Thermogemmatispora onikobensis: one gene and its partner. The protein of the gene in region 2 interacts with the protein of the main gene of each other region in a pairwise test. Links are inferred from orthologs where the notes say so. Each region holds a gene or a part of one and is shown on either strand. Other genes may lie near its edges.

The links.
Region 1: the proteins of ligA (region 2) and leuS interact in binary tests that used the Escherichia coli proteins (3 or more experiments, as listed by UniProt). The link is inferred for Thermogemmatispora onikobensis from one-to-one orthologs.

What each region holds. Positions count from the first base shown.
Region 1 is NZ_BDGT01000025.1:72,751-79,288, forward strand. What follows is about bases 1,625-4,772. They hold leuS (leucine--tRNA ligase), read right to left. Parts: upstream 4,377-4,772; coding sequence 1,872-4,376; downstream 1,625-1,871. In the rest of the region: speE (polyamine aminopropyltransferase), read left to right, coding at 1-830; speD (adenosylmethionine decarboxylase), read right to left, coding at 1,063-1,425; BGC09_RS12435 (polysaccharide deacetylase family protein), read right to left, coding at 5,421-6,538.
Region 2 is NZ_BDGT01000082.1:110-6,387, reverse strand. The notes cover bases 3,272-6,159. They hold ligA (NAD-dependent DNA ligase LigA), read right to left. Parts: upstream 5,811-6,159; coding sequence 3,732-5,810; downstream 3,272-3,731. Other genes in these bases: glyA (serine hydroxymethyltransferase), read left to right, coding at 3,272-3,542. In the rest of the region: fusA (elongation factor G), read right to left, coding at 1-1,567; more of glyA, read left to right, coding at 2,250-3,271. UniProt on the Escherichia coli protein: DNA ligase that catalyzes the formation of phosphodiester linkages between 5'-phosphoryl and 3'-hydroxyl groups in double-stranded DNA using NAD as a coenzyme and as the energy source for the reaction.

The DNA of each region.
Region 1 (6,538 bases), on a different replicon or contig from region 2:
GGTCGCCGTATCAGGAGATCCTGATTCTGGACACCATCGGTTTTGGGAGGGCGCTTTTTCTGGATGGCATTCCGCAGTCCTCGGCCCTAGACGAGCACATCTATCACGAAGCGCTCATTCATCCAGTCCTCATTGCACATCGGCAGCCCAAGAAGGTTTTCATTGTTGGAGGGGGAGAGGGAGCCTCGCTTCGTGAAGTACTGAGGCACAACACCGTTGAGCGGGTAGTGATGGTAGACATTGACGACACGCTGGTGGCGCTGGCCAGGGAGCATTTGGGGGAGTGGCACCAGGGAGCCTTTGACGATCCGCGAGTTGAGCTAGTGCATACGGATGCGCGGGGCTATCTAGAGAAGACCAACGAGACCTTTGACAGTGTCATTGTTGACGCCACAGACCCACTGGAGGGGGGGCCGGCGGCCCTGCTCTTCACCACTGAATTTTTCCAGCTGGCCAAGTCGCGACTCAATCCGGGGGGGACTTTTGGCATGCAGGCTGAAGCGACCGACATTGGAGTCTGTGAGGCGCATGCCTCGATCATCAAGACCCTGAAGCAGTGCTTCAAATCGGTGTTTTCCTATCAGGCGATGGTCACTTTCTTTGGTCTCCCCTGGGGCTTTGCTGTAGCCAGTGACGCGGACATCGCGGCGCGCTTTACGCCGGAGGTTATCGCGGCCACGCTGCGGGAGAGGGGTTGCACCAATCTCAGATTTTACGATGTTGAGTCGCACCAGCACATGTTTGCTCTGCCCAAGTACGTACGGGATGCCATCGAAGACCCGAACGTGGGCATGATCATCCGGGACGACCGTGTCCTTGTAGTGGAATAGAAAAAACGCCCACCTGAGCCATGCCCCGCTTGGCTTCGGCGCGGGGCATGGCCGTGAGCGTTTTCTGCGCCGAGGAGCCGACCCCACCCACAGGGATGCTCTCCTTCCTCCTCTTGTTCCCTTCCCTTCCTCCTCCTTTCCTCTCTCGCACCTTCGCGGCGACCCGTCCCTGCGGACAGGCAGGTGGATAGCGGGCAGGCGGACAGGTTTGGTGGATGAGCGGAGGGCGGAATTAGCGGGCGAGCCGGCGAGTTTCGACTTTCCCTGGCTCGAAGAAAGAGACGAGCGCGGCGTGGATGCGTTCAGCGGCGTCGGAATTATCCCGCTGGTAGTTGCAGATGTAGACCTCCAGCGTCGCGTAGCCCAATTCTGGCCAGGTATGGATAGCAATATGAGACTCAGCCAGGGCGATCAGGCAGGTGATACCGCCCCCATCGAACTGATGACAAAAAGCTCCCAGTTGCGTGAGATTGTGCTCTTTCGTCATCCTAGAGACGGCTGCACGCAGCTTCTCGCTATCCAGCTGAGCCATCAGGTTCTTGTCGCACGAATACAGTTCCGACAAGATGTGCTTTCCAACCGGAGGGGGTGCCATCGATTCAGAAACGCTTCCTTTCCTGAATTAATGTACCACTTTCGTAGCCCTGGTCGGTGCAACCAAACTCTATGTATCGCCAAAGCGATATTGTTGAGGTGCGTTGGTGAAAGCAGATATATCAGCCCAGATGGCTCCAGGGCGTTTTGTCACAGCGGCCATACTAGTTTAGCATATTTCTTCCCCCATGACAATGGCTGTGCTTTTGGCCAGCGGTCGATGTTGCGCGGTGCCTCTGTGGGCCTCTCGAGTGCTCTGAGGTCCTCTACGGTCTGTCCGATCAGGGAGCAACGTGCTGGAGAAACTCAGGGAAAGGCCAAAAAGAGACCTCCCAAAAAGATGGCCGTGATGCGCAAGCTGGCATCACGGCCATAGACTGGCTGATTGGTTGCCTTTAGCCGCTGTGAGAGAAGATCAAGGCACCAGCCTCCAGCCCTGCTACTGGCTTACTCTGCTGGCTGGGCCTGCTCTGGCTTCGAAGCCTGGCGTGTAACCACATTTGCGATGCGGCCTGGCACGTAGATGAACTTCTCCACGGGGGTATCGCCGATAGAGGCGGCCACGCGCGGATTGCGCAGCACCAGCTGACGGATCTCCTCCTCGGATGTCTCGACCGGCACCTCCAGGCGTTCGCGCACGCGCCCATTGACCTGGACCACCAGCGTGAAAGTTTCATCGCGTGTCAGGGCCTCATCATACTGTGGCCAGTCGCTCAGATGGATGCTGCCCTGGTGGCCGGTCATTTCCCACAGCTCCTCGGTGATATGAGGGGCCATCGGAGCCAGCAGGTGCATCATGGTCTCCAGGGCCTGGCGATAGGTGGCGGTGCGAGCGACCGGCTCGTGCTGTTGTTTGATCAGGGCATTGTTCATCTCCATCAAAGCGGCCAGGGCTGTATTGAAGCGGAAGTGATGCAGGTCCTCGGTGACCCGCTTAATCGTCTTATGGCGCAGGCGCTCGATGGCGCGGCTTGCCTCGTTCTCCTCCTCGCTGACTGTGCCGCTGACCCAGCTTTCCGTCACCAGGTTCCAGAAGCGGTTCAGGAAGCGCCAGACGCCTTCCAGGTTCTCTGCTTTGAAGCTACCGCCCTGGTCGAAGGGGCCGATGAACATCATGTAGCAGCGCACCGTATCGGCGCCGTACTTCTCGACATACTTATCGGGGGCCTCGACGTTGCCGCGCGACTTTGACATCTTTTGGCCGTCGGAGCCCAGGACCATGCCCTGGTGATACAGGCGCAGGAACGGCTCATCGAAATGCAGATAGCCCATATCGCGCAGGGCCTTGACGAAGAAGCGCGCGTACAGCAGGTGCATGGTAGCGTGCTCGGCGCCGCCCACATACTGGTCGACCGGCAGCCAGCGGCGGATGGCCTCCTCGCTCCAGGCCTGTGTGTCGTTATGCGGATCGGCGTAGCGCAGGAAGTACCAGGACGAGCAAATGAAGGTGTCCATCGTATCGACCTCGCGCGTAGCCGGGCCGCCGCACTGGGGGCAGGTTGTATTCAAGAAGGCCGGTTCGTAGCGCAGAGGGGACTCGCCCGTCGGCTTGAACTGGACATGCTCGGGCAGATAGACGGGCAGCTGGTCCTCGGGAACGGGAACCGTGCCATCCTTGGGACAATAGATGATGGGGATCGGGGCGCCCCAGTAGCGCTGGCGGCTGATCAGCCAGTCGCGCAGACGGTAAGTCACCTTCGACTGTCCGATGCCCTGTTCCTCCAGGTAGCTAATCACGCGGCGGATGGCCTGGTCGGCGGGCGTTCCTGTAAAGGGGCCGGAGTTGATCATGGTTCCGTAGGCCGCCTTGGCCTCGCTCCAGGTTGCCGGATCGCTTTCCTCCTCGCCTGGGGGCAGGATCACCTGACGGATGGGCAGGCCAAACGTGCGGGCGAACTCGAAATCGCGCTGATCGTGGGCAGGCACGCCCATCACCGCGCCCGAGCCATAGCTCAGCAGCACATAATCGGCGATCCAGACCGGCACGCGGTCGCCGCTGACAGGATTGGTGACAAAGCCGCCGGTGAAGACGCCCGTCTTCTCCTTCTCGGTATTCATGCGCTCGATCTCAGTCATGCGGCGGGTACGCTCGACGTAGGCCTCGACCGCGGCGCGCTGTTCAGGAGTTGTCAGGCGCTCGACCAGTGGATGCTCCGGGGCCAGTACGAAGAAGGTCACACCGTAGATCGTATCGGGGCGCGTGGTAAAGACGGGGATCTCGACGCGCTCACCGGCGATCTCGGTAAAGAAACGGATCTCTGCCCCCTCGCTGCGTCCGATCCAGTTACGCTGCATCGTGATAGTCTTCTCGGGCCATTCGATGCCATCGAAGCGCAGCAGCTCCTCGGCGTATTGAGTGATGCGCAGCAGCCACTGCTCGATCTCCTTGCGGATCACCGTACTGCCGCAGCGTTCGCACGTGCCGTTAGGCAGCACCTGCTCATTGGCCAGGGTAGTATTGCAGCCGGGGCACCAGTTTGCGGGGGCGCGAGTGCGATAGGCCAGGCCGTGCTTATAGAACTGCAGGAAGAGCCACTGTGTCCATTTATAATACTCGGGCTGACAGGTCACGACCTCGCGCTGCCAGTCCCACTGAGCGCCCATCATGCGCAGCTGTTGGCGCATGCGTTCGATGTTGGCCATTGTCCAATCGTGGGCCTGGATGCCGCGTTTGATGGCGGCGTTTTCGGCGGGCAGGCCGAAGGCGTCGAAGCCGATGGGCTGCATAACATTGTAGCCCAGGCGGCGCATAAAGCGGCCATAGGCATCGAAAGGAGAATAGTTGTACCAGTGGCCCATGTGCAGATCGCCGGAGGGGTAGGGGAACATCACCAAATGATAGAACTTGGGCTTAGGCGAATCGTCCGGCGCGTGATAGATCTGCTCCTCCTCCCAGCGAGTCTGCCATTTTGGTTCAATTACCTTTGGATCATATTTTGTGCGCGTGATCATTGCAGGTGTCCCTCCCCTGATAATCGGTCGGACCTGATCAGGCACTGCGGCCAACAGCAGGAAAGCAGAGGCAAAGCGAACTGGCGTCGTACATAGGCTTGCGAAGCCAGCCCGCGGCGCCCGCGCGAGAGCGGTGGCGCTTATTCTGCTGCTTCTCCTGGTCTGGCTGGCTGGCTGGCTCGTAGTGGTGGCCCTGCTTTGATAGCGGCGGTAGTCCAGGTGGAGCGGCAGCCGCCGAAAGACAAAGCAGGCTGCGGCGCAGACCAGGCGCAGGGCGAACGGCGCCGAGCCAGGAAGGCGACAGCGACAGGCCAGGAAATAAGCGACGGAGTAGGGAGCGAGCGTAGCAATAAAAAAACCTTTCATCCCCTCGGGACGAAAGGTTTTTCCGTGGTACCACCCTGTTTCCAATCACCATCAGCAGCTTACTGCGGAGTTGAAGAAAGGTGGACCTGAGGGGACTCGAACCCCTGACCTCCTCCATGCCATAGAGGCGCGCTACCAGCTGTGCTACAGGCCCAAGCAAGAATAGAGGCGACGCTTCAGAGCGCCGAACAAGCGAGCTATTCTTCACTCCGCAGGGCCGGGTGACTGGCACTCATTCACTGCTATAACGGGCATACCGACAGGTGCTACTGACTCCCGAGGCGTTCGCACCTGTTGCTCACAGGCGAGTTCGGTCGTTTTCCCGTGTAGCCTTGCACCAGCCGGCTACTCTCTGGACGGGTCTGGCGACCTACTACTCCTGCTCATCGCCAGAGCTGTTCTCTTTCCGCTGCCCTTTTACTATAGCACAAAGCTTTGCGGTTTGCAAGGGGGGAAGGCCCTTTAGTCCTTGCTGCCGTTGAGCTGTGCTCTACTGCTGAGCAGGCAGCGGGTGGAGATGAGGGGACTCGAACCCCTGACCTCGACAGTGCGATTGTCGCGCTCTACCGGCTGAGCTACATCCCCAAGCCTTTGTGTTGGCAGCTAGAATGATAGCACATTGAAGGGTGAATTGTAAAGACCCTTTTCGAGGAGATCTTGCAATTCACCCGTTCCGTTTTATGGAGATGGCGGCAGGCTGGCGATAAATTCCGCCAGGTTTTCACGTCCGTCGACGCGGATGCGCAAGAGAGCGAAAGGCTGGGTGCTTTGCTGGAGCCAGCCGGTGGGGCCGGGGTCGGTTGTAGCGCCGACATAGCCGTCGGCGGCCAGCATGGTGGAGATGCGTGTCTGTTCGAGGGGGGTACCGTGGCGGAATGGCTCGCCGCTGGGGTAGCAGAACTGTTGGATAGGGATGCCGAGGTGCTGCTGCAGGGCAGCCTGTGAGGCCTGCAGCTCCTGCTGAGTGAGCTGGGGGTCGCCGATGATGATCCAGCCCAGGCTTGTATGGTGCACGGTATGTGAGCCGACCTGCATGCCCTGGGCGAGCAGACTACGGATCTCGTTCCAGCTCATATAGCCCGCGGCGCCCACGGCCCCGGTGATGATATAGAACATGCCGCTGAAGCCGTGGGCCTGTAGGAGGGGCACAGCGTAGTGATAGACGTCCTCGTACCCATCGTCAAAGGTAAGGATGATGGGATGCGGGGGCAGCGGTGCGTCGAAATAGAGAGCGTTGAAGAGCTGGTTGAAGGTGATGGTGTGGTAGCCGTGGCTTTTGAGATAGTCGAGCTGGGCGGCAAGGTTGCGCGGCGTGACCGTCAGGCTGAAATCGAGCAGGTTGTGGGTGGGGGCTGGTGAGACATGATGGTACATCAGGATGGGGACGGAGACGCTGCGGGCGGCTGGCTGCGGTGGGGGCAGGATGGGGGCTTCGGAGTCTGCCGGTCCGCCAGAAAGCACATACCAGTGTGGCTGTTCATCGCCCTGACCGGGGCTGCCCTGGACGATGAAGGGCAGGTTGTGGTAGACGCTCGCCGGGTGCCGGTCCTCGGGCGGTAAATTAGCTTCCTTGCTCAAGATGGCGTCGGGGGCCAGTTGCAGCGAGGCCGGGACGGTCAGGGTATCGCTGTAGCTCGTCATGGTCTCGGGGTCGACCCAGCGGCTGAGCCGGCTGGGCAGTCCCAGGCTGAAGCCCTGGAGGGTGTAATGGGCAAAGCGTGCCTGCCAGAAATGCGCGAAGGCTTGCTCGTCGGGCCAGAGGGCGCGCCGGGCAGGTGCCAGGAGCGACCACATGG
Region 2 (6,278 bases):
ACTGACTGGGAACAACGCCACCCACGATGCGGTCTTCAAAAATGAAGGTGTCGGGACCACCAATGGGCAGCGGCTCAATCTCCAGCCAGACATCGCCAAACTGGCCATGACCACCGGTCTGGCGCTTGTGGCGTCCATTAGCACGTGCCTTACGGCGAATCGTCTCGCGGTAAGCGATATGGATATCGCGCACCTCCAGGTCGATACCGAAGCGACGCTTAATCATATCGACGGCGACCTGGATATGGGTCTCGCCCATGCCCGAGATCCGGGTTTCGCCCGTCTCTGGATCGCGGGTTACCCGCAGCGTATGATCCTCCTCGACCAGGCGCGTCAGGGCATTACTCATCTTATCGAGATCGGCCTTGCTCTTAGGGAAGACCGCCACCGTAAAGCACGGCTCGGGGAATTGGATCGGCTCCAGGGCAGTGGTGATCTCTTTGCTTCCCACAAGCGTATCGCCCGTATGGGTATTGGTGAGCTTGGCCACTCCTCCAATGTCGCCAGCGGCGATCTCCGTCGTACTCTCCTGAGCCTTGCCGCGAGGAATGATCAACTGGCCGATGCGCTCCTCGGCATGCGTTTGCACATTGAAGACATGGCTGTCGGCCTTCAGCGTGCCGCTATAGACGCGGAAGAGCGAGATCGTGCCGACCTGAGCGGCAGCGGTCTTAAAGATAAAGAGAGCCGGCGTCTCACCCAGGGCCCGAACTTCTTCCGGTAGGGCCTCGGCGGCGCTCGGCAGATAGTCGAGAAGCGCATCAAGTGCGGTCTGCACCCCAATATTCCTTAGCGCGGACGCGCACACCACGGGCACCAACTCACCGCTTACCGTTCCCTGGCGCACCAGCGTACGCAGCTCCTCCTCGCTCAGCTCCTCACCTTCGAGAAACTTATCCATCAGAGCTTCATCGTTCTCGACCGCTGATTCGATCAGCTGCTCACGGAAAGCGGTGACCTGATCCTGCAGGTCGGGGGGAATAGTAACCTCCTGAACCTTGTTACCGCCCTCGAACGTGAAGCCGCGACGGGAGACGAGGTCGACCACTCCTTTGAAGTTCGATTGGCTTCCGATGGGGATCTGCAGAGGAACCACCTTAAGACCGAAGCGTGCCCGTAGGGCCTCCAGCGTCTGCTCGAACGAGGTGTTCTCGCGGTCCAGCTTGTTGACCAGGACCATGCGTGGCAGCCGGCGCTCATCGGCGTACTGCCAGGTAAGTTCGGTGCCCACTTCGACCCCTTTCTCCGCTGTCGTTACGATTAAGGCTGCATCAGCCACGCGCAGCGCTGCTTTCACTTCACCGACGAAGTCGGGATAACCCGGCGTGTCGATCAGATTCAGCTTCTGGCCTCGCCATTCCACCGGTACCGGCTTGGCGTGGAGGGACATGCCTCGCTTCAACTCCTCCGGGTCCGAATCGACCGCCGACGTCCGCTCATCCACTTTCCCCTGCCTGGTCACGGCTCCGCTGTCATAGAGCGCGGCATCCACCAGCGACGTCTTGCCCGCTCCTACATGCGAGATCAGCGCTACATTGCGAATCTGTTCTGCCGTGTAGACCTTCATGAAAACGTTGCGGCAGAACCCCTACCAGGATCGCTCCTGGCTGCGAGGTGCAGAATGCCGCCCCTCCTTTCCATGCGTATTACGTTCTTTTGCAAGCGCAGACGCGACGCTTCTCCTTTCTATGGTGGTAGTATAACAGGATCGCCATCTTTGTTCAATGCTGTTTGAAGACGATCGGGGTTCACTTTCTCTCATCTTTTGTTCAGCTTATTGTCGCAATGCGCGCTCAGGGCTGCATCTGAATGACCGGGCGAGCACCGTGCAGCCTGGCCAGAGAGAGGCTGCAGCCATTTACAGACGCCGGAGGCCATGCTACACTAAACCCGCCAGCGTTGCGCATGATCAGCTCAGGTCGGTCTGCCAGTCACTCACAGTTGCCCTTGCTCGCTTGCTGGCTCGCTCCCTGCAGGGGAAGGTCTGCCACACTCAAACGAGCCGGATGACAGGGAGGGGGCTGGTGGTTTGGCTTCGGTCAACCTCTGATCACCACGGCCCCGGCAGACCAAACCCAAGGAGCCGAGCCACGGCGCTCTTTCTATGGCGCGAGCCCTATTTCTTTTGATGCTTGCTTGATCGCTCGGCGGGTCTGCTCTTCGTCGGTCACTCGATCAGCCAGACGAAACGGCTGCCCGATAGGCCGGCTGCCAGACGCTAAACTGCCTGTGCGGGAGGAGGAATACTGATGACGGTTGATATCAGTGACATTGAGGCTATTCTTGCCAAGCAAGAGCACTGGCGCCAGAGGGAGTGCATCAATCTGATCGCCAGTGAGAATACCCCCAGCTCTGCGGTGCGCCGTGTGCAGAATTCTGATTTCATGGGACGCTATGCCGAAGGCCATCCTAATGAGGGCGAGCGCATCAATCGCTACTATCAGGGAACGCGCTATATCGACGAGATAGAGCGCATGGCGCGGGATGAGATATGTGATCTTTTTGGGGCCAAGCAGGCGGATGTCCGTCCCATCAGTGGCAATGCGGCCAATACAGCAATCGCGCTCGGTTTCCTGCGCGGCGGCGATACGATTGTGGTGAATTCGACCGATGCCGGGGGCCATATCAGCCACGGTGCCGTGGGGGTCTTCGGGCGGCGTATTCAGGCGCGCGGGCAATCGCTGAAGGTGGGTGGGTCTCAAGCTATCAATCTCCACTATCTCCCCCTTACTGAGGATCGCTATCATGTCGATGCTCAGAAGACGCTCGAGTTGATTGACCGCGTGAAGCCACAGATCGTCGTCATGGGCAAGAGCCTCTTCCTCTTCCCCGAGCCGGTGGCGGAGGTAGCGGCCTTTTGCAAGACCAGGGATATTCCGGTTCTCTACGATGGCGCTCATGTCCTCGGCCTGATCGCTGGGGGCCAGTTCCAATCGCCGCTGCAGGAAGGGGCCACCTGGATGACCGGCAGCACGCACAAGACCTTTCCTGGACCGCAGCGCGGGGTGATTCTGGGAAACATGGACGAGGAGACGGCAAAGAAGTACTGGCCGCCTGCGGATCGCGGGGTCTTCCCTGGCTCTTCAAGCAACCATCATCTCTTCTCACTACCGGCCCTGCTCGTGGCGACCCGCGAGATGAAACGCTACGGGCGCGAATATGCGGCCCAGATTGTGCGCAACGCGCAGGCTCTGGGCCAGGCCCTTGATGAGCTGGGCACGCCGGTGGAGGCGCGCGAGTTTGGCTACACGCGCAGCCACATGATTGCGGTCAATGTTGCTGCCTGGGGGGGTGGTGTTGAGGTAGCCAGGCGTTTGGAGGCCAACGATCTCATCGTGAACTATAATATGCTGCCTGGTGATGCTGACCCACGCAATCCTTCGGGCCTGCGCATTGGCGTGCAGGAGATGACACGTTTTGGCATGGATGAGCGAGCGATGGGAGAGCTAGCCCAGCTGATTCACGATGCGATCCGCGGTAAGCAGGTGCGTGAGGCCGTGCATCAGCTGCGCGCTCGCTATCTGGAGATGCACTACGTCTAAGTCCAGGCTCCAGCAGGTGCCTGGCAGTGGAGTGGCAGAGCTGGAGGAGAAGAAAAGCGGGAGTGGCTCGCGAGGCGGTCGCATTCCGAGCCGCTCCCACTGCACTGCTCTGGCCTGGCGGGAGCGGCCCGCTGATCTGCCTTCTCGTCAGGCCGGCCCCCCCCGCTCCTGAGTTCCAGCCTTGCCAGGCTAGACCTGAAGGCCATGCTGGCGTAGCAGGTCTAGGAACCATTGTTCGTCGTGAATCTGCGCGCCGGCGCGCTGGGCCTTCTCTAGCTTGGAACCGGGATCTTCGCCCACAACCAGATGGGTCAACGAACGTGTGACGCCGCTGGCGACGGTCCCGCCGAGCTGGCGCACAGCCTCCTCGGCCTGTGGACGGGTCAAATGGCTTAGTTTGCCAGTGAAGAGGAAGGACTGGCCAGCCAGCGGTCCGCCAGGACGTTCTTCGCTGGCCATGTTGACGCCGGCCTGGCGTAGGCGTTCTATAAGCTGGCGATTCTTCTCCTGCTGGAGCCAGGTATAGAGGCTGTGAGCGCTCTTCGGTCCTACGCCGGGGATTGCCATAATCTCTTCTTCGCTGGCTGTCAGCAGGCGGTCCATAGAACCGAAGTGCTCGGCGATGAGTTGGGCCGTTTTTTCGCCGATATAGCGGATGTTGAGACCAAAGAGCAAGCGCCAGAAAGGACGCTTCTTACTGGCCTCGATGGCCTTAAGCATGTTGTCGGCGCTCTTCTCCTTGACGCCTTCCAGCTTGAGCAGCTGCTCGCGCGTCAGGTCGTAGAAGTCTGCGACCGTTTGAATATAGCCTGCTTTGACCAATTGCTCACACTGCTTCTCGCCGATTGTCTCCAGGTCCATTGCCCCCTTCGAGGCGAAATGGATGACGCTCTCCAGTAGGCGTGCCGGACAGTCCGTGTTCGGGCAATAGGCAATGGCCTCGTCCGGCAGACGCATGATGGGCGTCTCACAGACAGGGCAGCGTTCGATCGGGGTGTAGGGGCGTTCTTCGCCGGTGCGCCGCTCGACGATGGGCTTGACTACCTGGGGGATGACCTCGCCAGCGCGCTGCACAATAACCCAGTCGCCGATGCGCAGGTCTTTGCGCAGAATGTCTTGTTCGTTGTGCAGTGTGGCTCGCGAGACCGTCACACCACGGATGTTGATCGGCTCCAGCACGGCCCAGGGATTGACCGAGCCGGTGCGCCCGATGTTGATACGGATATCTAGCAGGCGTGTGGCGACCTGGATGGGAGGATATTTGAAGGCGATGGCCCAGCGCGGCTCTCGTCCAACATAACCCAGCTCCTGCTGTTGGGCGAGATCATTGATCTTAATGACAACTCCATCAATTTCGTAGGGCAGCTCAAAACGCTTCTGCTCCCATTCACGGCAATACTGCAGCACCTCGTCGAGGTCCCGCGCCCGCCGATTGTGGGGGTTAACCGGGAAGCCCCATTCGGTGATCAGCTGCAGGGCCTCCCAGTGCGTGCTCAGGTTACGACCCTCGATATAGCCAATCTGGTAGCCGAAGAAGTCGAGGTTGCGCTCGGCGGTGATGCGCGGATCTTTCTGACGGAGCGAACCAGCGGCAGCGTTGCGCGGGTTGGCAAAGAGTTTCTCGCGGGTAAGTGAGGCGTTGAGCTTTTCAAAGCTTTCAATAGTCATGTAGATCTCGCCACGTACCTCGACCCGCGGCGGTGGGTTGGTGTCACGCAAACGCTGAGGAATGCTGCGAATGGTGCGCACGTTGGGGGTCCAGTCCTCGCCGACGAGGCCGTCACCCCGCGTGGCTCCCACGGTCAGTCGTCCTTGTTCGTAGGTCAGTGCCATAGCCAGCCCGTCGATTTTCAGCTCGCAAACATACTCAAAGGTGGCATGAGGCAAGATGTTCTGCGCACGCCGGTGCCAGGCCAGTAGCTCTTCTTCGCTGCGGGCGTTGGCCAGACTCAGCATAGGAACGGGATGACGGTGCTGCCGCACTTCAGGGAGCGGCGCCGCTCCAACACGCTGAGTCGGCGAGTCGGGCGTCTGCAGCTCGGGATGCTCCTCCTCGATGCGTCGCAGCTCCTGCATTAATTGATCGTATTCTGCGTCGGTCAGTGTGGGGTTGTCGAGAACGTAATACTGATAGTTAGCCTCTTCTATGCGACGGCGCAACTCTGCCACGCGCGCGGCTAGTTTCTCACTCTCGTGTGCTCTGCTACTTGCCTCCTGGCTCGGCTCGACGCCGGTCGGCCCATTCTGCTGCTCAATCTGATCGGCCATCAGGTTGCCTCCCCGAAAAAGAATCTCACTGATTGAAATGCCTCCCCACTTGTCTTGTTCTTTTGAGAAGGGCCAGGAAAGGAAGAGTCTGACCTGCCTGCCTGTCTGCTTGGCACTGGGCACTCTGGGTCAGAGAGAGATGCTCTCAGTCAGGAGCGAGCGGGTCCGTTGTAAAGCTGATACTGAGCGGATAAATGCTTACCCGTCTACTCCGTTGATTCTGTGGGATTGCTCAAGCCCTGCTGTCCGGTCTGCTCTGCTGTTCCGCCAGCTCTGCAGAAGGACAGGGAGCGACAGAACAGGCTTTCCTATCGTATCACATGACAGCAACGGGGGGAGAGAAGCGGGAACATCGTTGATCTGGCGGGCCTGGTGGCCGTTGAGTCGGGCCGGCCAGGGTGAGGAGCAGCCTGGCAGACTGCCTGCTTTGGGGCGCATCTGCCAGGTCTGCCGCGAAGGGCTGATTTG